3 regions of the Prauserella sp. PE36 genome follow, and region 2 is predicted to be linked to each of the others. Evidence: riboswitches for the same ligand, from Rfam matches in the RefSeq annotation. Region 2 holds a riboswitch; each other region holds the start of a gene.
The links. A riboswitch is a leader RNA that binds a small molecule or an ion and turns the genes downstream of it on or off. The one in region 2 is predicted to bind S-adenosylmethionine.
Positions count from the first base shown of each region.

Region 1: it holds a riboswitch for S-adenosylmethionine, as region 2 does, so the genes downstream of both, thrC (threonine synthase) here and DI005_RS12425 (aminotransferase class V-fold PLP-dependent enzyme) in region 2, are expected to answer to the same signal.
Region 3: it holds a riboswitch for S-adenosylmethionine, as region 2 does, so the genes downstream of both, DI005_RS36380 (methionine ABC transporter ATP-binding protein) here and DI005_RS12425 (aminotransferase class V-fold PLP-dependent enzyme) in region 2, are expected to answer to the same signal.

Region 1 is NZ_QEQT01000088.1:20,540-30,069, forward strand. It holds gene DI005_RS26940 (ComEC/Rec2 family competence protein) at 1-298, shown strand, start outside; gene DI005_RS26945 (SDR family NAD(P)-dependent oxidoreductase) at 364-1,131, shown strand; gene thrC (threonine synthase) at 1,275-2,531, opposite strand; SAM riboswitch class I at 2,545-2,677, opposite strand; gene holA (DNA polymerase III subunit delta) at 2,791-3,771, shown strand; gene rpsT (30S ribosomal protein S20) at 3,940-4,200, opposite strand; partial or broken gene DI005_RS39190 (hypothetical protein) at 4,365-4,935, shown strand; gene DI005_RS26970 (VOC family protein) at 4,949-5,329, shown strand; gene DI005_RS26975 (class I SAM-dependent methyltransferase) at 5,496-6,095, opposite strand; gene lepA (translation elongation factor 4) at 6,209-8,071, shown strand; gene DI005_RS26985 (VOC family protein) at 8,121-8,474, shown strand; gene DI005_RS26990 (pyridoxamine 5'-phosphate oxidase family protein) at 8,484-8,927, opposite strand; gene DI005_RS26995 (hypothetical protein) at 8,999-9,211, opposite strand; gene DI005_RS27000 (nitronate monooxygenase family protein) at 9,457-9,530, shown strand, end outside.
Region 2 is NZ_QEQT01000050.1:294,006-303,535, forward strand. It holds gene DI005_RS12405 (dihydrofolate reductase family protein) at 1-300, shown strand, start outside; gene DI005_RS12410 (TetR/AcrR family transcriptional regulator) at 285-980, opposite strand; gene DI005_RS12415 (thioesterase family protein) at 1,040-1,840, shown strand; gene ykgO (type B 50S ribosomal protein L36) at 1,889-2,011, opposite strand; SAM riboswitch class IV at 2,116-2,227, shown strand; gene DI005_RS12425 (aminotransferase class V-fold PLP-dependent enzyme) at 2,263-3,612, shown strand; gene DI005_RS12430 (transglycosylase domain-containing protein) at 3,897-6,056, opposite strand; gene DI005_RS12435 (alpha/beta fold hydrolase) at 6,106-6,942, opposite strand; gene DI005_RS12440 (OsmC family protein) at 6,939-7,430, opposite strand; gene DI005_RS12445 (maleylpyruvate isomerase family mycothiol-dependent enzyme) at 7,577-8,221, shown strand; gene DI005_RS12450 (amphi-Trp domain-containing protein) at 8,307-8,567, shown strand; gene DI005_RS12455 (FadR/GntR family transcriptional regulator) at 8,711-9,409, shown strand; gene DI005_RS12460 (NAD(P)-dependent oxidoreductase) at 9,494-9,530, shown strand, end outside.
Region 3 is NZ_QEQT01000110.1:220,343-229,872, reverse strand. It holds gene DI005_RS36395 (TatD family hydrolase) at 1-764, shown strand, start outside; gene DI005_RS36390 (resuscitation-promoting factor) at 1,085-2,461, shown strand; gene rsmA (16S rRNA (adenine(1518)-N(6)/adenine(1519)-N(6))-dimethyltransferase RsmA) at 2,480-3,328, shown strand; SAM riboswitch class I at 3,381-3,470, shown strand; gene DI005_RS36380 (methionine ABC transporter ATP-binding protein) at 3,654-4,664, shown strand; gene DI005_RS36375 (MFS transporter) at 4,862-6,298, opposite strand; gene DI005_RS36370 (TetR/AcrR family transcriptional regulator) at 6,462-7,016, shown strand; gene DI005_RS36365 (4-(cytidine 5'-diphospho)-2-C-methyl-D-erythritol kinase) at 7,039-8,007, shown strand; gene DI005_RS36360 (ABC-F family ATP-binding cassette domain-containing protein) at 8,039-9,530, shown strand, end outside.

The DNA of each region.
Region 1 (9,530 bases), on a different contig from region 2:
CGAGCTGGCTGCCCAGGGCGACCTGCTCAGTGCCGGGGCCGACCTGAGGGCGGAGATCCTGAAGGTGCCGCACCACGGGTCTCGGTTCACGCTGCCGCAGTTCATGGGTGCGGTGGCACCGAGGGTCGCGCTCGTGAGCGTGGGCGCGGACAACACGTACGGACATCCGAACCGCACGACGCTGAGCGTGCTGACGAGAGGAGGGGCACTCGTGGCCCGCACGGACACCGGCGGCGACACCGCCGTGGTGCCGGGCGACGACGGACCGGCCGTTGTCAGGAGAGGAGCGTCGCGATGACAGAACCACTCTGACTGGCCGTGAATCCGGTTGCCGGAACCGGACGGCCCCGGCACGCTCGCGCCATGATCAATACCGGACTCGGTCAGAAGGTCGTGCTGGTGACTGGTGGCAGCGGCGGCATCGGCGAGGCGATCAGCCGGGCCTTCGCCGCGCAGGGTGCCCGCGTGGCCGTACACCACCATCCCGGGGAGGAGGCGCGGTGGGCGCACGTCACCCCGCCCGTAGAGGCCGCGCGCCGGCTGGCCGGGGAACTCGACGATGCGGTCGCGGTGGCGGCCGACCTGGCCGAGCCGGATGCGGCGGCGCGGTTGTTCGACGAGGTCGAGGCGCGGCTGGGTCCCGTGGACGTGCTCGTGAACAACGCCGCGCACTGCGAAACCCCCGACACGGTGGACGCGCTGACGGCGGGCAGCCTCGAGCGGCACTACCGGGTCAACGCGATCGCGCCCGCGCTGCTGATCAGCGAGCTGGCGTGCCGACAGCAGCCGGACCGGGCAGCGCCGTGCGTCGTGAACATCTCGACCGACGCGGCACGCGCGTTCCCCGGCCAGCTCGGTTACGGCTCGTCCAAGGCCGCGCTGGAAGGGCTCACGCGCGGCACGGCATTGGACCTCGGCGCGGCCGGGATCAGGGTCAACGCCGTGGCTCCGGGGCCGGTGCAGACGGGCTGGATGGACGAGGACCTGGTGGCGAAGGTCAAGGAGATCGTGCCACTCGGTCGTCCGGGGAAGCCGGACGACATCGCCGACGCGGTCGTGTTCCTGGCGTCGGAGCAGGCCCGCTGGATCACCGGCCAGGTGCTGCAGGTCGCAGGGGGGCACGCCCTGTGAGCCGCGGCCCGTGGCGACTCAGGTGTGCTGTCGGGAGACGTTGGTGCGGGTCGACGATCTTGAAATGGGGCGAGCGTCCTCCTCTGTCGTGCGAGCCACCACGGTGATCCCGGCCCGCACGGCAGAGGATTATCAGACCCGACCTAGCGGCCGAGGACCTCGTTCACGGCGTCGGCCGACGGGGGCACGGTGGCCTTCGGGCCGATCTTGCCCTCGACGGCGTCCAGCGTCTTGAGGCCGTCGCCGGTGATGAGCAGCACGGTCTCGGCGTCGGGGTCCAGCCTGCCGGTCTCGATGAGCTTCTTCGCGGTCGCCACGGTGACGCCGCCGGCGGTTTCCGTGAAGATGCCCTCGGTGCGGGCCAGGAGCCGGATGCCCTCGACGACCTCCTCGTCGCTGACGTCCTCGATCGCGCCGCCGGTGCGGTTGACGGTGTCGAGCACGTACGGGCCGTCGGCGGGGTTGCCGATCGCGAGCGAGCGGGCGATCGTGTCCGGCTTCACCGGCTGCACCACGTCGTGCCCGTTGCGGAACGCGGCCGAGACCGGCGAGCAGCCGGTGGCCTGTGCCCCGAAGACCTTGTACGGCGACTCGTCGACGAGGCCGAGCTGGCCCAGCTCGCGGAAGCCCTTGTCAACCTTGGTCAGCTGCGAGCCGGAGGCGATCGGAACGACGATCTGCTCGGGAAGCCGCCAGCCCAGCTGCTCGGCGACCTCGAAGGCGAGGGTCTTGGAGCCCTCGGAGTAGTAGGGGCGCACGTTGACGTTCACGAAAGCCCAGGTCTCGTGCTCGGCGGCGAGCTGGGTCGCCAGGCGGTTGACGTCGTCATAGTTGCCGTCGACCGCGATCAGGGCGCCGTCGTAGACGGCCGTGGTGAGGATCTTGGCGCGTTCGAGAGAGGAGGGGATCAGCACGACCGACTGCCAGCCGGCGCGCGCGGCGGCCGCGGCGACCGCGTTGGCGAGGTTGCCCGTCGAGGGGCAGGCCAGCGTGTCGAAGCCGAACTCGCGGGCAGCGGCCAGCGCGACGGCGACCACGCGGTCCTTGAACGAGTGGGTGGGATTGCCGGTGTCGTCCTTGACCCAGATGCGCTTGACCCCGAGGGCCTTCGCGAGGCGGTCGGCACGCACCAGCCTGGTACAGCCCGGCTCGGTGTTGGGGATCTCCTCGACGTTGGAGGGCACCGGCAGCAGCCTCTTGTAGCGCCAGATGTTGCGAGGGCCGGCCTCGATGTCCTCCCGGCGCACGCGGCCGAAGTCGTAGGCGACCTCGAGCGGCGAGAAGTCCCCGGCGGAGACGAACTCCGGGGCCAGCGGCTGGCGGTGGCCCTCTTCCTTGGACACGAGCTCCACGGCCGGACCGAGGTCGACGGACTTCGTGGTTTCGAGCGCTGCAGTCATCGCGAGGTTCCTTTCCTCATCTGCCCCGCTGGCGCGGGTCGGAATTGGCACCGTGATCGCCAGCTACCTCGCGGAATCGAGATGACAGGCTGACGCCGGTTGCCGGGGCTTCATCGGGCCGTTCCCTCTGCCCCTCTGGATGAGCGGTATTCGGTTGTCCGTGGGCGGAATCCGCCCGACGTCGTGAGGAAGCCTACGTCATCGGGATCAGTTCGTGCCACGGCTGTGCGGGTTACGTCACCGTGGCAGGATCGGCAGCGTGACCGCGCCAGCCACCACGCCCGCACCACTGCAGCTCGTGCTCGGGGACGAGGAACTGCTCGTCGAACGCGCGGTGCGAGCCGCGCTGGACTCGGCGCGGCTGGCCGACGCGACGGCGGAGCTGACGCGCGTCCGGGTGTCCGAACTCACACCACCACAGCTCGCCGAGCTGGTCAGCCCTTCGCTGTTCAGCGAGGGCCGCGTGATCGTCATCGAGGGCGCGCAGGACGTCTCGCAGGAGATCTCCGACGCGATCCTGTCCTACGTGCGCATGCCCGCCGACGGCATCGTGCTCGTCGTGGTCCACACCGGTGGTGGGCGGAGCAAGGCGGCCAAGGCGCTGCCGGGTGCGCTCAAGAAGGCGGGCGCTGCCGTCATCGAGTGCGACAAGATCACCAAGCCCGCCGAGCGGGAAGCCTTCGTGCGCAACGAGGTTCGGCGGGCGGGCGGACGGATCGACGCGCCAGGGGTGGTCGCGCTCATCGACGCGGTCGGCTCCGACCTGCGGGAGCTCGCCTCGGCCGCCGCGCAGCTCGTGGCCGATTCCGGCGGCAGCGTCGACGAGGAGGCCGTGCGGCGGTATCACCGCGGCCGGGCCGACGTCACCGGGTTCATGGTCGCCGAGAAGGCCGTCGCCGGAGACCGCGCCGCCGCGCTCGAGTCGGTGCGGTGGGCGCAGCAGATCGGGGTGCCGCACGTGCTGGTGGCCGACGCGCTGGCCGACGCGGTCCGCACGATCGCCAGGGTGTCCGCGGCGGGCCGGGGCAACCCGAACCAGATGGCGGGCGAGCTGGGGATGCCGCCCTGGAAGATCCGCAAGGCGCAGGGCCAGTCGCGCGGCTGGAACTCGGGTTCGCTCGCCGAGGCCATGCGCATCGTCGCCCGCGTGAACGCCGAGGTGAAGGGCGCCGCGGCCGATCCGGACTACGCGATCGAGCGTGCCGTGCTGGACCTCATCGCCGCGAAGCAACGCCGCTAGGCGACGCGCCCCAGCGCCACCTTTGGTGCGCTCGGGGCACCGCCCGTCTCCCACACCCCCAACGGAGACGCTGCGCCATAGGGGACTTTCGGCGAACACGCGCCGACAACGGCGAAGCCCCCGGAGACCGTTGGTCACCGGGGGCTTCGCGACAGCTTGTCGGCAGGCTCAGAGCTTGTTGGCGCGCTGGGCCATCGCGGACTTCTTGTTCGCGGCCTGGTTCTTGTGGATCACGCCCTTGCTGGCAGCCTTGTCCAGCTTGCGCGCGGCCTCTCGCTGCAGCTCGATGGCCTTGTCCTTGTCACCGGCGTCAGCGGCCTCGCGGAACTTGCGGATCGCGGTCTTCACCGCCGACTTGACCGACTGGTTGCGCTGGCGCGCCTTCTCGTTGGTCTTGATGCGCTTGATCTGGGACTTGATGTTGGCCACGCGGGCGCTCCTCACATCGTTCGGCGGGATTGTCGTTGTCGCGTTCTCGTGGCCCCGGTGACTCACCGGGCTTCCTCCCTGGCGGAATGCCACACGGCAACGGCTGAACAGCATAACAACGGGTCACCGCGGGACCTCGGCCAGGTCGGTTACCTGGGCTCGCAGTGCCTGGGGTTTCGCCGTCTCCCCGCTGGCGCAGGCTCGCACACAACCAGGGGTCCGGCTACCTCTGCTACCCGGTCTCCGCCGTCGCTCTGCTGCCCGTGGTGCTCGCGATGGTGTTGTTCGGCGACCGGCGTCCGGAGTGGAGCTGGCTGCTGGCCGCCGCCGTGACGGTGGTCTGCCATGTGCTCTACGGCGTCGTCCTGCAACGCGGGTACGCGGTCGGCGACCTGTCCGTCGTGTACCCGGTCGCCAGGGGAGCGGACCTCTGCTGTCGGTGCTCGTCGCCGTGCTGGTGCTCGGGGAACGACCGGGCTGGCCCGGTCTGGTGGGGAAGCTGCGGCGGGAGCACCGGCGTGAGGTGCTGCTGGTGTGTCCGCTGTCTCCGTTGGCCTGCCTGCTCGTGTTCTTCGCCTTGCGGCTCGCGCCGGTGAGCCTCGTCGCGCCCGCCAGGGAGCTGAGCATCGTGCTCGGCAGTCTCGCCGGCTGGTTGTTGCTGGGCAGCGGCACCCTGGTAGGCGGCCGGCGGTTCTGCTCGTGTTGTTCGGGATCACGGCGACCGCACTCGCATGAGACCGTGTTGCCCATGGACGTGCTGAGCAGCAGGGTGCTGGTGCATCCCAGGGATCCCGACGTGACGAAGGCCTTCTACCGCGACACGCTCGGGCTCGCGGTCTACCGCGAGTTTCCCGGCGGCACCGTGTTCTTCCTCGGCGGCGGGTTTCTCGAGGTCGTGGGAGAGGGCCGCACCGGCGCCACCCCGGACATGGCGCTGTGGTTGCAGGTCAGAGACGTCGCCGCGGCCGTGGCCGAGCTGCGCGCGAAGGGCGTCGAGCCGGTGAAGGGCCCGCAGCGGGAACCGTGGGGACTCGACGAGGCGTGGATCTCCGACCCGGACGGCACGCGGATCGTGCTCGTGGAGATCCCGTCGGACCACCCGCTGAGGGTCGATGTGCGCTCCCAGTAGCTCCGTCTCGGGGATGCCCGGTTCGCCGAGACCGGGATCCTCGTGACGATCGGATTCGCCAGGCAGAGGGCTCAGCGCTGTGGCCGGCACCGTCGAGAGCCGCCACCAGCGGCTCCGGGCGCTGCCTGCCGGGGATGAACCGGCCACCGAGCCGCGGCGGCCGCGTTCAGGCGGGCCGCCACGCCCGCAGCTGGGCCGCGCGCGTGGCGGCGAGGCCGGGCGGGTCCCACACCCATGTCTGCAGGTCGCCGAAGCCGGCGGCCTCCAGCTCCCTGGCGAGGTCGTGCCGTGGCACCGGCAGCCACTTCTCGTGCGCGGAGAGCACGAGCCGCCCTCCCGGCCGCAGCACGCGGAACAGCTCGGCGAACGCGGCTTCCCGGTCGGCCCACAGCTGCACGTTGTTGACGCTGAGCACGACGTCCACGGACTCCCCTGGCTGCCCGGTGGCGGCGGCGGTGCCCGCTCGCAGCCGCACGGTGCCCTCACGCACCGCGGCGGCGCATCGCGCGCGGCACAGCTGGAGCATCTCCTCGGAGGGGTCGACGCCGACGGCGAGCCGGCTGCGGGCGGCCACCTCGGCGAGTCCGATGCCAGGGCCGGGTCCGAGCACGAGCACCGTCTCGTCCGCGGCCGGTTTCGCCACCTCGACCACGTGCCGCTCGGTCGCCGCGTTGCCGTGCGCCATCAGCGCTCCGCCGATGCGGCCGAGCAGACCGCGGGGGTGACCGAAGGCCCGGTCGAGCGGTTCGTCAAGTACAGAACTCATCCTTCGAGGTCAGCACGGACTGGACGAGACCCGCATCGGGGATGACCCGGAAATGTCGGTGTGGCGGCATGGGAACATGGAGGGTGCCACCCGCGAGCGACCTGAGGTAACGAGTGACACAGACACGCCCGTCCGCCGACACCACGTTCACGCCCCCGGAGCACATCCGGAACTTCTGCATCATCGCCCACATCGACCACGGCAAGTCCACCCTGGCCGACCGGATGCTGCAGCTCACCGGCGTGGTCGAGGAGCGGGCCATGCGCGCCCAGTACCTGGACCGGATGGACATCGAGCGGGAGCGCGGCATCACGATCAAGGCGCAGAACGTGCGTCTGCCGTGGCGGCTCGACGGCCAGGACCACGTGCTGCACCTCATCGACACGCCGGGCCACGTGGACTTCACCTACGAGGTCTCCCGTGCGCTCGAGGCGTGTGAGGGCGCGATCCTGCTGGTGGACGCCGCGCAGGGCATCGAGGCGCAGACGCTGGCGAACCTCTACCTCGCGCTCGACAAGGACCTGCACATCCTTCCGGTCCTCAACAAGATCGACCTGCCCGCCGCGGAGCCGGACAAGTACGCGGCCGAGCTGGCGAACATCATCGGCTGCGAGCCCTCCGACGTGCTGCGGGTGTCGGCGAAGACGGGTGAGGGCGTCAAGGAGCTGATCGACGAGGTCGTGCGCCAGGTGCCGCCGCCGGTGGGCGACTCCGATGCCCCGGCGCGCGCGCTCATCTTCGACTCCGTCTACGACACCTACCGCGGCGTGGTCACCTACATTCGCGTCGTCGACGGCAAGATCACTCCGCGCGAGCGGATCAAGATGATGTCGACCGGGGCCACGCACGAGCTGCTCGAGGTCGGCATCATCTCGCCGGAGCCGAAGGCCGCGAAGGGACTCGGCGTCGGCGAGGTGGGTTACCTCATCACCGGCGTGAAGGACGTCCGCCAGTCGAAGGTCGGCGACACGGTGACCGCGGAGCGCCACGGCGCCAAGGAGCCGCTCGCCGGCTACCGCGAGCCGCAGCCGATGGTCTACTCGGGCCTGTACCCCGTGGACGGCTCCGACTACCCGGACCTGCGCGAGGCGCTGGACAAGCTGCGGCTCAACGACGCCGCGCTCAGCTACGAGCCCGAGACGTCGGTAGCGCTCGGCTTCGGTTTCCGCTGCGGGTTCCTTGGCCTGCTGCACCTGGAGATCACGCGCGACCGCCTGGAGCGTGAGTTCGGCCTCGAGCTGATCTCCACCGCGCCGAACGTCGTCTACCAGGTCTTCCTGGAGGACGGCACCGAGCTCGTGGTCACCAACCCGTCGGACTGGCCCACCGGCGGCAAGATCGCCGAGGTGCACGAGCCGGTCAGCAAGGTCACGGTGATCGCGCCGTCGGAGTTCATCGGCGCGATCATGGAGCTGTGCCAGAGCAAGCGCGGCCAGCTGCTCGGTATGGACTACCTGTCCGAGGACCGCGTCGAGCTGCGGTACCAGCTTCCGCTCGCCGAGATCATTTTCGACTTCTTCGACTCGCTGAAGTCGCGCACCCGCGGCTACGCCTCGCTCGACTACGAGGAGGCGGGGGAGCAGGCCGCCGACCTGGTCAAGGTGGACATCCTGCTGCAGGGCGAGGCGGTGGACGCGTTCTCGGCGATCGTGCACAAGGACGCCGCCTACAGCTACGGCAACCGGATGGCGACTCGCCTGCGCGAGCTCATCCCGCGCCAGCAGTTCGAGGTGCCGATCCAGGCCGCGATCGGCTCGCGCATCATCGCTCGCGAGACCATCCGCGCGATCCGCAAGGACGTGCTCGCCAAGTGCTACGGCGGTGACATCTCGCGTAAGCGCAAGCTGCTGGAGAAGCAGAAGGAAGGCAAGAAGCGCATGAAGACCGTCGGCCGCGTGGAGGTGCCGCAGGAGGCCTTCGTCGCGGCACTGTCCACTGAGGACAGCGGTGGCGACAAGGGCAAGGGCAAGAAGTAGCCTCCCGTTCTTGCAAGACAGCGGGGAGCCGCGCCGGGATGATGCGAGAGTGATCAGCAGAATCATCCCCTATGCCGACGGAGCAGATCTCGGCGCGTCCCGGGACTTCTACGTCGAGGTCCTCGGACTCGAGGTCGCGATGGAGGATCCGGTGCTCGGTCTGCGATCGCCGGCCAACCCCACGGCGCAGGTACTCGTCCTACCGCCCGGAGCGGAGCACCCCCAGCCTCGTTTCGGGGTCGATGTCGGCGAACCGGCGGCCGTCGACGCGGCGCATGCCTTGGCGGTGCGTCGTGGCCTGCGGGTCGTCTACCCGCTCACCGACGAGCCGTGGGGCGTTCGACGCTTCTTCGTCGAGGACCCTGGCGGCACGGTGATCAACGTGCTCGCACACCTGCGGTGACCCCGCGCCCTAGCGGTCGCTGATCCGCACCGCCTCGACGAACAGGGCGGTGCGCCGCTCCTCCGCCATCACGCGGTCGTACTCGGCCCAGTCGTCGTGGGTGCCGCCGGCCGCGGTGAAGATGTCGCGCAACAGCTGGGGCAGCCGCTCGGCGGGGAAGTGCTCGCACGTGTCGTCGGGCCCGATCAGGCGCGCCGGGCCCTGCACGGACACCCATCGCCAGCCGTGCCGGAAGACGAACGTCGCGTGTCCGCTGCGGCGCAGGAGTTCGCGCTTGCGGGCTCCGCCGACCAGTACTGCCGCGACCGAGGGCCTCCCGGACACCGGGTCGTCGAGCACGCCCGCGTTGACCACGGAGGCGTGCACCGTGCCGTCGGGCCGGGTGGTGGCGAGCGTCGCCAGGCCGTGTTCGGCGGCGGCGAGCTCACGGACGAGGGCGAGATCGGCGGGCATGCCCCCACGGTAACGACGCCAGGGCCGCGCGGGGATGGTCTCCCCACGCGGCCCCGGGACGGGTTGCGCCGTCAGACGCCGAGCAGGATGGCGAGCGCCTCGACCAGCGATGCCGACGTGGCGGCGATCGTCTCGTCCAGGTACTCGGCGATCGGGGTCAGCTCGGCCGCGGACGCCTGGCCCCCGACGATCGCGAGCATGGGCACCGTCAGCGCGCTCACCGCGACGCCGCGCATGGTCCAGCGCTTCGCCGTGCTCCGCGCGGTCACCTGGTTGTCGGTCATTGCCGTCCTCTTCCTCTCGGTTCGACGCGAACGTCGCTCGCGTCGTGGGGGCAGCCTGCACTGGGCCAAACGGCGCAACAAGGCGATTTACGGACGGTTTTCGATCATGAAACAGCGGCTAGCTCGGCGGGGTGACACCCGTTTACCCGATGGTCATGCCGGTGAATTCGTTTCTCACCTTCCCGTAACGAGGGTGGTGACCGGGCGCGTCATCGCGGTCCGTGAGGGCTTCGTACGCTTGGCGCATGTTCGACAGCTTGCGTGTCCCGGTGGTGGTGGCCCCGATGGCCGGTGGTCCGTCGACGCCGGAGCTCGTGGC
Region 2 (9,530 bases):
TCCCGCACGCTGGAGCGCGCGGACTGGCGGAACTCCCGGATCGCCCGTGAACCCGAACGGGAGGTCGCCGCGCTGAAGGCCGCGCCCGGGCGTGACCTCATGGTGCTGAACAGCGCGAGCGTGATCCAGACGCTGCTGAAGGCGGACCTGGTTGACGACCTGCGGTTCGCCGTCGTGCCGACCCTGCTTGGCGGCGGGCTGCGGCTGCTGCCCGAGGGTCTTCCCGCGTCCGGCTGGACGCTGGCGAGCAGCGCGACCCTCGCGCACGGCGCGGTGTGCCTGCACTACCGGCGCGGCTGATCCCGCTCCGGCCAGTTCGCGGTGAGCGCGTCGAGGCCCTCGGCGAGCTGGGCGCTGGTCGGGGTCGCCTCGCGCGGGATGCGGGAGGCGAGCACCGTGCCGAAACCGGCCATGCGCACGACGTCGTCGATCAGCGTGTCGAGGTCGTCGGGCCAGTCGAACTCCGGTTGCGCGATCAGCAGGCTCACGAGGCCGTGCAGCGCCGACCAGAGCCCGACGGCGAGCGACTCGGGACGCCCGCGCATGATCCCGGCCGACACGCACGCCGCCGCGGCCTCGGTGACGTAGCGGAAGCACTCCCGCGCGCCCGGCGACCGGTGGGCCGAGGGCCGCATCAGGAGCACGCGGTACTGCACGGGATGTTCGAGGGCGAACGTCGCGTAGACGCGCCCGCACCGGCCCAGAACACGCAGCGGGTCGTCGACGCCCTCGGAGCGCTCCCGCATCCGGCGTTCCAGCTCGCCCCACGACTGGAGGCACACCGCTTCGAGCAGGTCGTCCCTGTTCGCGAAGTGCAGATAGACCGACGGCGTCGTGACCCCGGCACGCGCGGCGACCGCGCGCAGTGTGAGCGCGCCGTCGGTGCCCGTCTCCACGAGCAGCGACTCGGCGGCCAGCAGGATCTCCTCGCGCAGCTTCTCCCCCTCACCGGGGCGGGCCCGCGAGCGCGTCGAGCTCATCGGCACAGCGTGACAGAGCTGACTTGACACCGTCAACTTGACGCTGTCAATCTGAGCGCATGGGCAGCTTCCATGAGGCCACGGCGCTCACGCGCGAGCCGGGCACCGACCTCTTCACCGTGGACCTCGATCCCCAGTGGACGGTCGGCGGCCGGATGCACGGCGGCTACCTGCTGGCCGCGATGGCGAGGGCCGCCACGGAGGTCGGCCCGCACGCCCATCCGCACGCGGTCAGCGCGTCGTTCGCGGTGCCGCCGCAGGCGGGGCCCGCGCGGGTGTCGGTGGAGGTGCTGCGCGCGGGCAAGGGGCTGACGCAGTCCCGCGTGCGGCTCGGCCAGGACGGCACCCCGTGCGCCGAGGCGCTCCTGACACTCGGCCCGCTCGCCGACCACGAGCCCTACTGGTCGGGCGTCACGCCGGCGGATCTCCCACCGGAGCACGAGTGCGTGCGCGTCCCGGCCGAGGCGCCCGGCGCGGGCTTCCGGGTGGACCTCATGGACGTGGTGGAACAGCGGCTCGACCCGCGCCCGCTCGGCTTCCTCGGCGGAACCCCGTCGCGCCAGGGCGAGATCTCGGGCTGGCAGCGGCTCGCGGACGGCTCCGACTGGGACCCGCTGAGCCTGCTGGTGGCGCTGGACCCCGTGCCACCGGTGTCGTACGACCTCGGCATCCCGGGGTGGGCGCCGACCCTGCAGATCAGCGCCTACCTGCGGCGCCCACCGGCTCCGGGCCCCGTGCGCGTCCGGATGCGGGCCGGCGTCGTCGCGGGCGACCGGATGGACGAGGTCGCCGAGGCGTGGGACAGCAAGGACCGGCTCGTAGCCCAGGCGACGCAGCTCGCAGGGGTCCGCCTGCCATAGGGCGCGTCGCCCGACCCGCTGCCCAGTGAGGGGATCGGCAGACGCGCCCTAGCCCTGTCGGGCCTTGTAGCGCGGGTCCCGCTTGTTGAGGACGAACACCTTCCCGTGGCGGCGCACCACCTGCGCACCCGGCTTGTTCTTCAGTGAGCGCAACGACTTCCGGACCTTCACGGCCACTCCCTTCATCGTTGTTGTTGACAACGATTTTCATTATACTCACCCCGGCCGCGAACACCCTCGCGCAGGCGCCGCATCGTGAGGTAGCCTCTCCGCTAGGTCATGAGCGCCAGCGTCAAGCCCCGGCTCGCTGGCCGGCAACCCTCCTACCGTGGTGGGGTGCCCCGGGTGACGACCTGGCTCGCCGGAACAGGCGGGCAAGCGCGGGCCCCTCACCGGGTCCCAGGACCCACCGAGGAGGCCACATGTCCGTCACGTTCGCACCCCCTGCCCTCGCCACCGTCATCCCGCCCGCCGTGCCCGGCACCGCGGGTGACGACCTGCGCGTGCCGCTGGTGACCGGCGGGGAGATCGGCTACGCCAACCTCGACCACGCCGCCAGCGCGCCGTGTCTTTCCGCCGTGCGCAGGGCGGTCGACGAGTTCCTGCCGTGGTACGCGAGCGTCCACCGCGGCGCCGGGTTCGCCTCGCAGGTGTCCACAAAGGTCTATGAGCGAGCCAGGCAGGCCGTTGGCGCGTTCGTCGGAGCGCGGTCGTCCGACACGGTGGTCCTCACGCGCAACACCACCGACGCCCTCAACCTGCTCGCCCGCGCCGTCCCGAAGGGCACGGCCGTGGTGCTGTTCGACACCGAGCACCACGCCGCCCTGCTGCCGTGGCGGGGCAGGCACGTGTACCGCGTGCCTGCCCCGCGCGCCCGGCACGAGGCCGTGCGCGTGCTCGCGGAGACGCTCGGCCGCTGCCCCGAAGGTCCTCGGCTGGTCGTGGTCGCCGGAGCGTCCAATGTGACCGGTGAGGTGCTGCCGATCGCCCAGCTGGCGCAGGCCGCACACGCCGCTGGAGCCCGCATCGCCGTCGACGCCGCCCAACTGGCCCCTCACCGCGCCGTGTCGCTGCGCGAACTGGACGCGGACTACGTCGTCCTATCCGGACACAAGCTCTACGCGCCCTTCGGGGCGGGCGCGCTCGTCGGCAGGGCCGACTGGCTGCGGGCCGCCGAGCCGTACCTGGCCGGTGGTGGCGCCAGCAAACTCGTCACCGGGCACGAGGACGGCCTCGGCGTGGTCTGGAACACCGGGCCGGAACGGCACGAGGCCGGCTCCCCCAACACCGTCGGCGCGTACGCGCTCGGCGTCGCCTGCACGGAACTGGCCTCGGTTCGCGACCGCGTCGAGGCGCACGAGGCGGACCTGCTCGCCCGGCTCGACCGCGGCCTCGCCTCGGTACCGGGCCTGCGTGTCCTCCGGCTGTTCGACGACGACGGCGACCGCGTCGGCACGGTCTCCTTCGCGATCGATGACCTCTCCCCCGGACTGATCGCCGCCGTCCTGTCGGCGGAGCACGGCATCGGCGTGCGGGACGGCGCTTTCTGCGCGCACATCGCCACCCGCAGGCTCATCGCCACGAGCGGCGGCGACGGGCAGCAGGCCGTGCGGGTCAGCGTCGGGCTCGGGACGACACGCGAGCACGTCGACCGCCTGGTGACCGCGCTGCGCGAGATCACGGAAAGGGGCCCGCGGTGGACCTACGCCGAGACCGACGGCCGGTGGGCGCCGAGCCCGGATCCCCGTCCGCTACCGGGTTTTCTCGGCTGAGTCAGGCGGGGTAGAACGGCTCGGTCCGCACGCGGCGCGCGCGGCGTGGACCAGAGACCCCGGGGCGCGTCCTCGACTCGGGCGGCGCAGTGCACGTCCTCAGGCGCGCGGACCAAGCAGGTCGACCGGAACGGAGCACGGCCACCCGCCTGGCCCCGCCAACGCCAACGCCAACGGTCGCTAGCTCCGGCTCAGCGGTGCCGGAGCCGCCTGCGCCGTCGACCGGCTCCGGCACGGGGTCTCCGGCTCCGCCACCGGCACGCGAGCCGCCTCCGAGGTACTCGTCAGTCGAAGCGCTCGTACCTGGGGTCGCTGGCGGGCAGCGGCAGCGCGGGCTCACCCTCCAGGATCTTGCTCATCGCGCCGAACCACGTGCGTGCCGGCGTCTTGCCGCCGAACATGTTGCCGCTGTCGGCGGGGACGGCGCTGACGTTGCCGGGCCCGCCGTCGTAGAGACCGCCGTTGGGCACGTCGGGCCGGAACACCATCGCCGCGCCCGCGAGCTGCGGCGTGGCGCCGAGGAACGCCGCGGAGCCGTTGACCTGTGTCGTACCGGTCTTGCCGATCATGGGCCGGTTCCAGCCGACGCCCTGGGCGGCTGCCGCCGCCGTGCCGCCGGGCAGGTCGTCCTTGCTCATACCCACGGCGAGTGTGTTGGCGAGCCCCTCCGGCACCGCCTGCTCACACGGCTGTTCCTTGATCGGCACCGGGTTGCCGTCGCGGTCGGTCATCTCGCCGATCGGCGTCGGCGGGCACCACACGCCGCCGCTCATGATCGTCGCGGCCACGTTGGCGAGTTCCAGCCCGCTCGTGGGGCTCACGCCGAGGGTGAAGGAGCCCTTGCCGGGAGAGTTCGCGGTGGGCCCGAAGAACTGGGTCTGGCTCTGGCTCAGCTCCTGGCTCTCCGCCTCGGGGTTCACCGGGCCGCCGTTCGCCGCGTTGGACGCCATCGTCTTGCGCAGGCCGAGCTTGCTGGCCATGTCGACGACGGCCTTCATGCCCGCCTGTTCCTCGAGGATCACGAAAGCCGTGTTGGGCGAGGTCTGCAACGCGGTCTGCAGCGTCATCGAGCCGCTGCCGCCCTCGGTCGCGTTGGTGACGCAGTAGCCGCGCGTGTAGGGCGCGATGTAGGGGCACGGCGCGGGACTGCCGCTGAACACCTGGGACACGTAGGAGCTCGGCGACTGGATCGTGTCGTAGATCCCCACCTTGCCCGTCGCCATCGCCGCCGCGGCGGTGAAGATCTTGTAGCTCGACCCGGCGCCGGTCACGTTGGCGACGTCGGAGGGCAGCGAGTACTCGGTCTGCCCGGCGCTCGCGTCGGGCCCGTAGTCGCGGTTGGCTGCCAGCGCCACCACCTCGTGCCGGTCCTTGCCCGGCTTCACCAGCGACAACGTGTTGGCGACGTTGTCCTCCATCTTGCCGACCTGTTCCTCGGCCGACTGCTTGGCGAGGTGGTTGGCCTCCCGGTCGAGCGTCGTGCGGATCGTGTATCCGCCGGTGTAGAGGTCGTCCTTCGTCATGCCCTGCTCGAGCAGGTAGTCCTCGACGTACTGGCAGAAGAACCCGTGCTCGGGACCCGCGCCCACGCAGTTCGCGGCGGGCTTCTCCGGGCCGTTCGGCACCACGCCGAGCGGCTCCGCCTTGAGCCGTTCGGCGTCCTCCTCGGAAAGCTTGCGGTTCTCGACCATCTTGTCGAGCACGAAGTTCCGCCGCTCCGTGGCCCGCTCCGGGTTGTTCCACGGGTCGTTGGCGACAGGGTTGTTGACCATGCCGGCCAGCAGCGCGCCCTGCGTGACGGTGAGCTTGTCCGGCGTGGTGCCGAAATAGGCGTGCGCGGCGGCGCCGACGCCGTAGATCTGCCGGGAGAACTCGACGACGTTGAGGTAGCCGGCGAGGATCTCCTCCTTGCTCATCTTCGTCTCGAGCTGGATCGCGACGCGCGCCTCCTTGAGCTTGCGCGCGATGGTCGCCTCCTGCGCCCGCTGCTGACCGAGCTGGTCGTCGCGGTAGGTGACGTTGATGAGGTAGTTCTTCACGTACTGCTGGGTCAGCGTCGAGGCGCCCTGTGTGTCGCCGCCGGAGGTGTTGCTGATCGCCGCGCGCAGCGTGCCCTTCCAGTCCACGCCGTGGTGCTCGTAGAAGCGCCTGTCCTCGACCGAGATCAGGGCCCACTTCATGGCCTCGGAGATCTGGTCCGGCGTGGTCGGTATGCGGTACTGGTCGTACAGCGTCGCGATCGGGTTGCCCTCCCGGTCGGTGACGGTGGTCACCAGCGGCGGCGGGTCGTCGGCGAGGTCCGAGGACATGGACTCCACGGTGTCGCTCGCCTCGTTCGACATCACCCCCGCGGCGCCGACGACCGGGAACAGGATCCCCGCCACCAGCACGCCGGCGAGCAGACACAGACCGAGCATTTTGAAAAGGCCGTCCCGCATACGCACGTGCGCAAGGGTACGCAAGGCGACGTTGGCTTCCGGTGATCCCCTGACCTCACCGTGTCGCCACCGCGTGGGGTATCGGCGGCCACAGGCCCAGCACGAACGCGGCAACGTCGGCGGCCAGCGCGGCGGGCACGTCCCAGGCGACGAGGTGCCCGGCATCGGGGTAGATGACGAGCCGTGCCCCCGGCGTGGCGGCGACCAGCCGCTCCTGCTCCCCGCGGCCGAGGAGGGTGTCGCGCTCGCCCCACAGCACCAGCGTCGGCACGGTGATCACACCGGTCTCGGTCGGCGCCTCGGCCCCGGTCAGCCCGGCGAGCACGGCGCGCCAGACGTGCGCGGGCAGTTTCGCGTTCTCGGCCACCATCTCCCCGACGAAGGACTCCGGCAGCGCGGCCGTCACCGGGATCGCGCCCAGCACCTCCCTGGCGAGGTCCGGACCCACCGGATCGGTCATGCGCTCGACCGTGGCGGCGAACGGCGGCCGCACACCGTGCAGCCCTCGCGGCGCACCCGCGAGCACGAGCCCCAGCACCCGGCCGGGACGGTCGATCGCGCAGCGCTGCGCGACGAGCCCGCCGCTGGAGTGCCCGAGCAACACGGCTCGCTCGAGCCCCACGGCGTCGAGAAACGCGGGCACGTCGGCGGCGAAGTCGGCGAGCGCGTAGCCGTGCTCGGGCTTGGTGGAGTCGCCGTGGCCGCGCGGGGTCACCGCATACACGTGCAGCGCACCGGGCAGGTACGGCAGCAGCGGTTCGAAGAACCGGTGCGAGTCGGCGTAGCCCGGCAGCAGCACCACGGGCACGCCGGAGCGCTCGCCCCGCTCCGCGAACGCGAGGGTGACGCCGGTGGCGAGCGCGACCCGGCGAGTGGCGGGCGGTGCGCTCATGACCACGTGACCGTGACGGCGACCGGCTCTCGCAGGGCGAGGTAGACGGGGCACCGGTCGAGCCACGCCTGGCGCAGCGTCTCCAGGCGTGGCTCCGGATCCGGCGAGTCGAGCCGGATGTCCAGCGACATCCCCGCCAGCCGCGGTTCGGCGCCTGCGACCCCGGCGAGTCCGCGCAGGTCCTCCTCGCACCGGGCCACCGCCGACACGTCGTGGAGCCGCACGTCACACAGTGGCGCGAGGACGTCCCGGATGAACGCCACCGCACCCGCGGCCAGCCCGCCCAGCAGGTACAGCGTGGGGCTGGGCGCGCAGTTGCCGCCGCCGACCGCCCTCGGCAGGTCGGCGTACCACGCGAACGGGCCGCCCTCCACCCGCACGCGTTGCTCCCCGGGCATCGGGGTCGCGGTGGCCGAAGGCGCGGACGCGGCCGAAGCCGGGTCCGCCGTGAGTTTGGCCAGGTGCTCCTCGAGAACGACACTCAGCACGGCGGCCTCCCGGTCACACTCGTGGCCACGCGGCCGGATCACACGGGCGCCTACGGTCACTGTGGACGGTCGCGACCGGCCTCGGACCTTCAGTGTCGTCCCGGTCGCGCCTGTTCACAAGGGTCGCGTGGTGCGATACTCCGGCGATGGGTGAGCTGGCCGCGCTGGTGCGGGCGGAACGGCTGAGCCTCGCGGACTTCCTCGAGGGCCTGGCGCCGGACGACTGGGCGGTGCCGTCCCTGTGTGCGGGGTGGACGGTGCGCGACGTCGCCGCGCACCTGGCGTGGGCGCCGGTGCAGGGCCCCCGGGAGATGCTGGGGCTGCTCCTGCGCAGTGGCTTCCGGGTCAACCGGCTCAGCGCCGACGCCGCACGGCGCTGGGCGGAGCGGGGCAGGGATGCGATCCTGGCGCAGCTGCGCGAGAACGCGGCCAGTGGAGCGCGCCCGGCGGGCACCCCCGAGACGGCCGCGCTCGCCGACGCCGTGGTGCACGCCCTCGACATCCGCCGCCCGCTCGGCCGGGCCGGCCCACTCGACCCGGCCGCGTTCCCGATCGTGGCCGACCTCTTCGCCACGATGCGGTGGCCGATGACGATCACGATCGGCGGCAACGCGCGCGAAGCGATGCGCGGGCTGCGGCTGGTCGCCTCCGACCTCCCGTGGTCGCACGGCAGCGGTCCCGAGGTGAGGGCCACGGCCGAGTCACTGTTGCTGGTGCTCACCGGCAGGCCCGTGGCCGACGACGAGCTGTCCGGCACCGGCGCGAGCACGCTGCTGGCCCGGCTCCGGTGACCCCCGGTGCGCTGCGCCGGCGGCGCACCGATTGAATGCGCGAGTCAGCCAGTTGCGGGCGAAAGCCCAGAATCGGAGGGTCACCGTGGCCGACGCTTCACGTGACGTCGAACGCTTCTACTCCACGAGCGAGGTGGTGGCGAAACTGCGCCGCCTCGCCGACGCGCTGGAGAACGAGACGCCGTTCCGGATCCAGATCGCCGGCGAGCGGATCCGCGTGCCCGCGCGTGCCGAGTTCTCCGTCGAGCACGAGCGGGGCGACGGCGAGGAGGAGATCGAGTTCCAGCTCAAGTGGACGCTCACCGAGGAGAGTGACGACGAGGACGGCGAGCAGCCGGTCGTCTGAGGTGGTGCCGGGTCTCCCGGGCGGCGTCGTCCGGGAGACCCGCACACCTCCGGGATAGGTTTAACCAATCGCTTGACATGCAGATAACCCGCGCCTAATGTGGCCGCATTGGTTAAACCAAAGCCCTACATGGAGGTGGGTGCATGGGCGTGGACCTCTCCTTCCTGGTCCGCAGCCTCGCCGAGCAGGCGACCCCCGAGCCCGAGACCGGCCGGCTCCGCCTGCCCACGGAACGGGAGCTCGTGACCTCGCTGGAGGTCAGCAGGGGAACGCTGCGCGAGCAGCTGTCGATGCTCGAGATGCTGGGCTTCCTCGATCGCACGCAGGGCCGGGGCTCGTACCTCGGCGCTCCCGACGCGACCTTCTTCCAGCTCTACTTCGACCTCTCCAGCCAGCTGGGCCATCTGAGCGGCAAGCAGTTCCGCTCCGCCCGCGAGATGCTGGAGATCTCCGTCGCCGAGGCCTCGGCCCGCCTCGCCACCGCCGACGACGTCGACGACCTGCGCGGCCTCGTCGACGACATGGTGCGCGCCAGCAGCGAGGGCGACGACGACCGCGCGCTCGAGGCCGACCTGGAGTTCCACCGGCGCCTCTTCCACATCGTCGACAACCCGATTTTCAGCCTGCTGCACGACGGGCTGAGCCACGTGCTGCGCACCGAGGTGATCGACCGGCGCCGCGCGGCGGTGGAACGGGAACCGCTCACCGAGGGCAAGACCCGCGTGATCGACACCGTCCACTACGGAATCGTCGAGGCCGTCGGCGAGCGCGACGGCGAGGGCGCCCGCACCGCCATGCGGCGCCACTTCGACGTCTGGGCGTCGCTCACCGGCACCGGCTGACCCACGACCCCACTCCCCAACGCCCCGCTCAGCGGCATCGAGCGCGGGTGTGGCTGCCCCCTACCCGAAAACAGGAGAACCTCCATGAGCGAATCCGCCGTCGTGTTCGTCGGCGCAGGCG
Region 3 (9,530 bases), on a different contig from region 2:
ACCTGGACGCCTGCGGAGTGGAAACCCCGGCGGAGCTGTCCACTGTGCTCGCTCGCGCCGAATCCGCCGGGATCGAGCGCGTGGTCACCGTCGCCGACGACCTCGCCGCCGCGCGCTGGGCCGCCGAGGCGTCCACGTGGGACGAGCGCGTGTTCGCCGCCGTGGCGATCCATCCCACGCGCACCAAGGACTTCGGCGACGCCGAACGGTCCGAAGTGGAGCGGCTGGCGCGGGGAGATCGAGTGGTCGCGGTCGGGGAGACCGGCCTCGACTACTACTGGGACTACTCACCGCCCGAGGCGCAGCAGGAGGCGTTTCGCTGGCACATCGACCTCGCCAAACGCATCGGCAAGCCGCTGATGATCCACGACCGGGACGCCCACGACGACGTGCTGAGGATCCTCGACGAGGAGGGCGCGCCGGAAACCGTGGTGTTCCACTGCTTCTCCGGAGACGCCGACATGGCGCGCCGCTGCGCCGACGCGGGCTACGTGCTGTCCTTCGCGGGCACCGTGACCTTCCGCAACGCCAGGGCGCTGCACGAGGCGGCGCGGCTGGTCCCTTCGGAGCAGTACCTCGTGGAGACCGACGCGCCGTTCCTCACGCCGCACCCGTTCCGGGGAAGGCCCAACGAGCCGTACTGCGCGGCGTACACGGTGCACGGGCTCGCGGAGCTGCGCGGCGAGCCGGTCGGCGAGGTCGCGAATGCCGTACGTACCAACGCAGAACGCGTGTTTCGACTGCCCACCGTCACTTCGGGTTGAACGGACTGCGACATTCGTGCACACATCTACGTCGACCGGCCGAGTGACGAAGCTCACGACACTCCGAGGGGTATTTGCACAACCCCCAAGCCTTCGTTATTGTCCCGTGACCGTGCTGGGTGGTGGTTTTCGAACCGCCAGCCGGTTGGCCCACAGTCACGTCGGTGTACGTCGGGGAAACGTCCTGCGGGACGTGAGGACGGCGCTGACTGCGGGAGTCCTGGCCTTACGCGAAAGGGATCGACCCTGTGACTGGTAGCTACGGGCGCGCTGACGCGGGTCTCGACGCATCGCCGAGACCGGGGGGCGCCTCGACAGCCCTGCTCGACCGGCCGAGCGACTTCGACGACTTCGAGTTCTCGCCGGACCCGCACGTCACCCGTCACGACGTCCTGACGGCGCTCGGCCCCGACGCCGACAGCCTCATGTCCGAAGCGGACATCGATGTCGACGAGCTCATCCGGCTGATCAACGCCGAGACCACGATGCTGCCGCCGATCGTCGTTCCCGACGAGGCGAGCGCGGACCGCACCGCCGAGGCGCAGGAGAAGCCCGAGGACGGGCTCGCCACCGCGGTCAAGACCTGGAAGAAGCGCTTCCTCAAGGGCGCCGTCCTCGCCGTGATGATCACGCTCACGGGCGGCGGCGCCGCGGCGCTCGCGATGAACAAGAGCGTCACCCTCGACGTCGACGGCGAGCGCCAGACCGTCCGCAGCTTCGGCGGCACCGTCGGCGAGGTGCTGGAGGACGCCGGCATCACGGTCGGCGCCCACGACGCGCTCTCACCCTCCCCACAGGCCGCGGTGGGCGACGGCGGCGTCATCACGCTGGAGCGCGGCCGCCAGCTCAACCTGATCGTCGACGGCGAGCAGCGCGAGGCCTGGGTCCGCGCCACCACCGTCGGCGAGGCGCTGGAACAGCTCGGCCTCCAGGACCTCAACAAGCAGGGAACCTGGTTCTCCGCGCCGGTCGGCGGCGAGGTGCCGCTCGAGGGCATGACCCTGGAGGTCAAGACCCTCAAGAACATCACGCTCTTCGACGGCGGCAACCAGCCGCGCGAGCTCTCCACCACCGCCGTGACCGCGGAGGAGCTGCTCAAGGAGCTCAACCTCTCGCTCGGCCCGAAGGACAAGATCGAGGGCGGGCTCAAGTTCAAGATCCACGACGGCGCCTCGGTGCACATCAGCCGCACCGGCGTCTCGGTGATCAACGAGACGGAGGTCATCGAGCCCAAGGTCCGCACCATCGAGGACCCCGAGCTCGAGCAGGGCACCGAGATCGTCGAGGAAGAGGGCGTCCCCGGCGAGGAGATCGTCACCTACCGCATCACCAAGGAGAACGACCAGGAGATCGCCCGCGAGGAGCTCTCCAGCAAGATCATCAAGGCCGCCAAGGACCGGGTCATCCGGGTGGGCACCAAGCAGCCCCCGCAGCCGGTGATCTCCGACGGCGCAGTGTGGGACGCGCTCGCGCAGTGCGAGTCCACCGGCAACTGGGCCATCAACACCGGCAACGGCTACTACGGCGGCCTGCAGTTCGACAAGAGCACGTGGGACGCCTACGGCGGCGACCAGTACGCGGCCTACCCGCACCAGGCCAGCCGCGAGCAGCAGATCGCGATCGCCACGAAGGTGCGCGACGATCGCGGCGGCTACAGCGCCTGGCCGAGCTGCCAGTCGAAGCTGGGGCTCCCGTAGCCGTTCTAGACTGACCCGGTGACGGAGACATCGGGCTTGCTCGGCCCTGCTGAGATCCGCGGGCTGGCGAGTGAGCTCGATGTCCGGCCGACCAAGAAGCTCGGCCAGAACTTCGTGCACGACGCCAACACCGTGCGCCGCATCGTCGAGCTGGCCGAGGTCGGTGCAGGCGACGTGGTGCTCGAGGTCGGGCCGGGTCTCGGCTCGCTCACGCTCGGCCTGCTGGGCTCCGGTGCGCGGGTGATCGCCGTGGAGATCGACCCCGTGCTCGCCGGGCGCCTGCCCGACACCGTTCGGAGCCACGCGCCCGAGGCGGCCGGCCGGCTGACCGTGCTCGGCGCCGACGCGCTGCGGGTGCGTGCGGACGAGCTCGCCGAGCCGCCGACGGCGCTGGTCGCGAACCTGCCGTACAACGTCGCCGTTCCCGTCGTGCTGCATCTGCTCGCCGAGCTGCCGTCGTTGCGCAGGGGACTCGTGATGGTCCAGACCGAGGTGGCCGACCGCATGGCGGCGGGACCGGGCAGTCGCGTCTACGGCGTGCCGAGCGTCAAGCTGGCCTGGTACGGCAGGGCACGCAAGGTGGCCGCGGTGCCGAGGTCGGTCTTCTGGCCGGTGCCCAACGTCGACTCCTCGCTCGTGGCGTTCGAACGCGGCGAGCCGCCGGAGAACGCCGATCGCGACGTGGTGTTCGGGCTCGTCGACGCCGCGTTCTCCCAGCGCCGAAAGACACTCCGCGCCGCGCTGGCCTCATGGGCGGGCTCCGCCGACCGGGCGGGCGAGCTGCTGACGGCCGCCGGGATCGACCCCCGCTCCCGCGGCGAGCAGCTGGACGTCGATCAGTTCGCGGCTATTGCGGCAAAGGTGTGATCTACATCGGCGAGCTTGCGTTCGTGTGGCCGATTCAGGTCTACTCTTAGGGCATCCATCCCGAGCGACTGAGAGACCTGGCTCGCCGAAGTCGCAGCAACCGCCCACCGAGGGCAGGTGCTAACGCCAGGAGCGATGGAGGATCCGTGTATCGCTCGCGAATGCTCACCAGGCGCCGAGTCGTCGATCAGGGCCGCCGCACCGTAAGCGCGTGTTGTCGCCACACCGCTGCCGCCTGATCGTTTCCCACTCGCTCATCCCTTCCCAGCGACCGTCTGAGATCCGGACGGGGCGTCGCTGTGTCTCGAGTTGCCTTGGAGCTTTCGTGATCACCGTCGAAAACGTCAGCAAGTCGTTCGCCGCCGGCAGTACCGGGGCGCCCGTGGTCGCGCTGCGCGACGTGAGCCTCGCCGTGGAGGCGGGTTCGCTGTACGGCGTGGTCGGCCCTTCGGGTGCCGGTAAGTCGACGCTGGCGCGTTGCATCGCACTGCAGGAGCGTCCGGACCGCGGGGTCGTGCGGTTCGACGGGCTCAACACCGCCGCGCTGGACGGCCGCAAGCTGCGGGACGCGCGCCGTCAGCTGGGGATCGTCGACACCCGGCTGCAGCCGGAACGCACGGTCGCCGGCAACGTGGCCGCACCGCTGGAGCGGCTCGGCATCGAAGGCCCGCAGCGCCGGAACCGCGTGGGCACCCTGCTCGACCTCATCGGCCTGACGAGGCGGGCCGCGCAGCTGCCCGGTGACCTGTCCGAGGGCCAGCGGCGACGGGTCGCCGTCGCGCGGGCACTCGCGGCGGGGCCGTCGGTGCTGCTCGCCGACGACCCGACGGGCGGCGTGGAGTCCGAGGAGTCGGGCTCGGTGCTGGCCGTTCTCGACCGGGCGCGGGCCGAGCTGGGCGCGACGGTGCTGGTGACCACGCCGGACGCGAGCGTGGCGCGGCGCGTCTGCGACGACGTGGCCCTGCTGGAGCGCGGTGCGGTACTGGAGAGCGGCAACGTGCTGGGCCTGCTCGGCAAGCACGGCAGCAAGATCGCCAACCAGCTGCTGCCCGCGATCGAGACGTCGAGGGCGGAGGTGTCGCAGTACGACCTCGCCGTGGACGTGGTGCTGATCGGCTTCGCGGCCGTCGGTGCGCTGCTTCCCGAGGCGGCGGGCCGCTTCGACGTCGAGCTGGCGACGATCGGCGGTGGCCTGACGCGATTCGGTGACACGCCGGTGGCGCGCTTCCGGCTCGGGGTGCGCGGCCAGCGGGCCGACGCGGCGCTGGCGTGGATCGCGGAGCGCGGCGCCCACGTCACCCACACCCTCTACGGCCTGCGCAACGTCGCCGCCTGATCCAGGGAGCCCCTTCTGCAGGGAGCCCCCTTCTGCAGGGAGCCCCCTTCTGCAGTGAAGGCCACCTTGCCTGCGTTCAACGCAGTGAAGGTGGCCTTCACTGCAGTCGGGCCCACCCCCGGCCGCCACGTAGTGAGCAAGGGAGCTTTGCTCCCGGAAAACGGGAGTAAAGCTCCCTTGCTACCCCCTGGATGTGGCTACTGGGACTGCTGGGGCACCGGTGAGGGGCGCCGGAAGAGCAGGCCGGCCACTACGGCGCCCACCGCGAGAACACCGGCCGCCCAGCCGCTCGCCGTCGCGTAGCCGTGCACCGTCGCCGCGGCTCCACCCGCGACGACCGACGCCGTCGCGCTCGCCGCGATCGTGTTCAGCGCCGCCGTGCCGAGCGAGGCTCCCACCTGCTGCGACGTCGTGATGAACGCCGAGGCTACGCCCGCGTCCTTCGGCGCCACCCCCTGCGTCGCCGCGTTCACCACCGTCGGCATCACCAGACCCGCACCCGCGCCCAGCAGCACCTCGGCAGGCAGCAGCAGGCCGACATAGGAGCTGTCCGGCGTCAGCCGCGTCAGCAGCGCCATGCTCACCGCCAGCAGGAGCAGCCCGCCAACCAGCAGCGGCCTCGCCCCGACCCTCGGCGCGAGCCTGCTCGTCACCTGCGTCGACATCAGCACGTTGCCCGCCACGAACGGCAGGAACGCCACCCCTGCCAGCAGCGCGCCGTAGCCCATGATCACCTGCAGCTGGAACGTCAGGAACAGGAACATCCCGAACATCCCGAACGCCGCGAAAGCGACCCCGAGGAACGCAGCCGCCCGCGACCGCTCGGTCACGACGCTCAGCGGCAGCAACGGTCCCCTCACCCGCGCCTGCCGCGTCGCGAACACCGCCACCAGAACCAGCGCTGTCGCGAGCAGCCCGAGCACGAGCCCTGAGCCGAAGCCGCGCTCCGCCGCCTCCGACAGCGCGTAGACGAGTGACACGATTGCCCCGCCGCCGAGTGCGGCGCTGATCCAGTCGAGCGGGGTCTCGCGATGTCCCTCGACCTTCGGCAGCACGAAAGCGCCCAGCACGGCGGCCAGCGCCGCGATCGGCAGGTTGACGTACAGGCACCAGCGCCAGTCGAGGTACTCCGCGAGCGCCCCGCCCGCGACGAGTCCGAGCGCGGCGCCCGACATCATGATCGCGCTGAAGATGCCGAACACGCGCGCCCGCTCGCGCGGTGCGGTGAACGTCGTGGTCAGCAGTGAGATCGTCGACGGCGCGAGCAGCGCCGCGAAAACGCCCTGGCCCGCCCTCGCCGCGATCAGCATCTCCGTGCTGATCGCGGCGCCTCCGACGGCCGAGGCGAGCGCGAAGCCGACGGCGCCCACGAGCAGTGTGTTCTTGCGGCCGAGCCGGTCTGCCAGCCGCCCGCCGAGCAGCAGCAGCCCGCCGAACGCCACGGTGTAGGCGGTGATCGCCCACTGCCGGCCGGCGTCGGACATGCCAAGCTCCCGCTGCGCCGACGGCAGCGCGATCGTCATGATCGTCATGTCGACGATGACCAGCAGCTGGGCCAGTCCGATCACCGCGAGTGCCCACCATCTGCGCCGGTCGGTGGTTTGCCCCACCGGTGCAGGAGCGGTCGTTGTCATGATTTCCCCTTGTGAGACTGTGTGGAGGCCCCGAAATGACTGGAAAGCACCGGGTTCGCCGATTGCTTACCGGTCGGCTAGTTAGCTTGTATGGTGGAACCGTAAGTGATTGCTAGTCGGGCGTCAAGTAAGTTGAAGACGGTCTCAGGAAGGGCTGGCTGACATGGTGGGGCGGCGCAGCGACACGAGGGAGCGCATCCAGCAGGTCGCGCTGGAGCTGTTCGCCGAGCACGGCTACGAGAAGACGTCCCTGCGGGAGATCGCGGAGCGCCTCGCCGTGACGAAGGCCGCGCTGTACTACCACTTCAAGACCAAAGAGGACATCGTCCACAGCCTCGTCGAGAACCTGGTCGACGGCCTCGATGAGCTGCTCGCCTGGGCCAAGGAGCAGCCGAGGTCGCAGGGGACCACGGAGGAGGTTCTGCGCCGGTTCTCCGCGCTCGTCAACGACGAGCACGGGCCGGAGATGCAGTTCATCCAGCAGAACATCCCGACGCTCAAGAAGTTCGGCGTCATGCACCCGCTCGGCGCGAAGGTCAGGGAGCTCTTCCAGCTGATCAGCGCCGAGGGCGGCGACCCGGCCACGGAGCTGCGGGCCAGGCTCGCCCTGGTCGCACTCGTGCTCGGGATCAACCCGATGTTCGGCGGACCCGGAGCGGCCCCGCCGCCCGAGGTCGCGCTCCAGGTCGCATTGGAGCTGGTCGCGCCGCGCGGCTGAGCCGGCCAAGTACCCTTGACCCGTGCTCGCCGTCGTTCCACCGCCCGTGACCGTGAGGGTGCCCTCCAAGGTGAACCTGCACCTCTCCGTCGGTGACGTTCGCGACGACGGGTTCCACGAGCTGACCACCATCTTCCAGGCCCTATCCCTGACCGACGAGGTCACCGTCGCCGCCGCCGAGGAACCGGGCGTCGAGGTGTTCGGCGAGGGCGCCAAGTCCGTGCCCACCGACGAGGGCAACCTCGCGTGGCGGGCGGCCCGGGCGCTTGCCGAGCACGTGGACCGCACCGAGGACATCGACAAGGTCGGCGTGGTGCTGCGCAAGGGCATTCCCGTCGCTGGCGGCATGGCGGGCGGCAGCGCCGACGCCGCCGCAACGCTCGTCGGCCTCAGCTCGCTGTGGAAGCTCGACCTCGCCAGGGACGAGCTCGCGCAGATCGCCGCCACGCTCGGCAGTGACGTGCCGTTCGCGCTCTACGGTGGCACCGCGCTCGGCACCGGCCGCGGCGAGGAGCTCGTCCCCGTGCTTTCCCGCCACACGTTCCACTGGGTGCTCGCGTTCGACCAGCGCGGCCTGTCCACGCCCCGCGTCTACGGCGAGCTCGACCGGCTGCGCGCCGACGGCGACCCGCCGAGGGTCGGCTCCCACGCGCCGGTGGTCGAGGCGCTCGCCTCAGGCGACCCGAAGCAGCTCGCGCTGCTGCTCGGCAACGACCTCCAGGCGGCCGCCGTCTCGCTGCGGCCCGGCCTGCGCCGGACCCTGCGGGCCGGCGTCAACGCCGGTGCCCTCGCCGGCACGGTCTCCGGCTCGGGTCCCACGTGCGCGTTCCTCTGCGAGAGCGCGGACGCCGCCCTGGAGGTTGCCGCCGAGCTGGCCGGTGCCGGAGTGTGCCGTACGGTGCGGGTCGCGCACGGGCCGGTCCCCGGCGCACGCGTCGTCGGCGGCGACGACGCTCCCCGGCACCCAACGCCGCCCCAAGTGCACGCCTAACCTCAACAGCTTTCGAAGGGTTACCTGCCGGATGGCCAACCTGGTCAACCTCGAATCGGTCAGCAAGTCCTACGGCGAGCGCATGCTGCTCGACGGCGTCTCACTCGGCGTCGGCGAGGGTGAACGCATCGGTGTCGTCGGCCTCAACGGGGGCGGCAAGACCACGCTGCTCGAGGTGCTCGCGGGCCTCACGCCGCCCGACTCAGGGCGGGTGAGCCGCGTCCGCGACCTGCGGATGCGCGTGGTCACCCAGCGCACGGCGCTGCCGGAGGGCAGCACGGTGCGCGACGTCGTGCTCGCCGAGTACGCCGCCGAGCACGAATGGGCCGCCGACGCCCGCGTCCGCTCCATTGTGGACGGACTCGGCATCTCGGCGATCGGGCTGGAGACCCCCACGGCCACGCTGTCGGGCGGGGAGCGGCGCCGGGTCTCGCTCGCCGCGGCGCTGGTGGCCGAGCTGGATCTCGTCGTGCTCGACGAGCCCACCAACCACCTCGATATCGAGGGTGTGCGCTGGCTCGCCGACCATCTGCTCGCGCGCCGGATCTCCCTCGTGGTCGTCACTCACGACCGCTGGTTTCTCGACACCGTGTGCGGCCGGACGTGGGAGGTCGTCGGCGGGAGTGTCGAGCAGTACGAGGGTGGCTACGCGGACTGGGTCTACGCGCGGGCCGAGCGGGCCCGCCTCGCCGCGACGGCGGAGGAGAAGCGGCAGAACCTGGCGCGCAAGGAGCTCGCGTGGCTCCAGCGGGGCGCGAAGGCCCGCACGTCGAAACCGCGTTACCGGGTCGAGGCCGCCGAGTCGCTGATCTCCGACGTGCCTCCGCCCCGTGACTCCGTCGAGCTGCTGACGTTCGCCAAGCGCAGGCTCGGCAAGACCGTGCTGGAACTCGAGGACGTGACGCTCGGGGCGGGGGAGCGCACGCTCCTTGACGACGTCACGTGGCGCATCGGCCCAGGCGACCGGATCGGCCTGGTCGGCGTCAACGGCTCCGGCAAGACGACCCTGCTGCGGCTGCTCGCCGGCGAGTCGGAGCCCGAGACGGGCAGGCGGATCGAGGGCAAGACGGTGCGGCTCGCGCACCTGCGCCAGGAGCTCGACGATCTCCCCGGTGACCTTCGTGTCCTTCAGGCCGTGGAGGCCGTGGCGGGCCGGGTGACGCTCGGCAAGCAGGAGCTGTCGGCCTCGCAGCTGGCCGAGAAGCTCGGGTTCCCGCCCGCGCGGCAATGGACGCCCGTCGACGACCTCTCGGGCGGCGAGCGGCGCCGTCTCCAACTGGTGCGGCTGCTGATGGCGGAGCCGAACGTGCTGTTGCTCGACGAGCCCACCAACGACCTGGACATCGACACGCTCCAGCAACTGGAGGATCTGCTCGACTCGTGGCCGGGCACGCTCGTGGTGGTCTCGCACGACCGCTACCTGGTGGAGCGCGTGTGTGACACGGTGGTCGCCCTCTTCGGCGACGGCAAGATCACCCACCTGCCCGGCGGCATCGACGAGTACCTCACACGCCGCGCCCAGG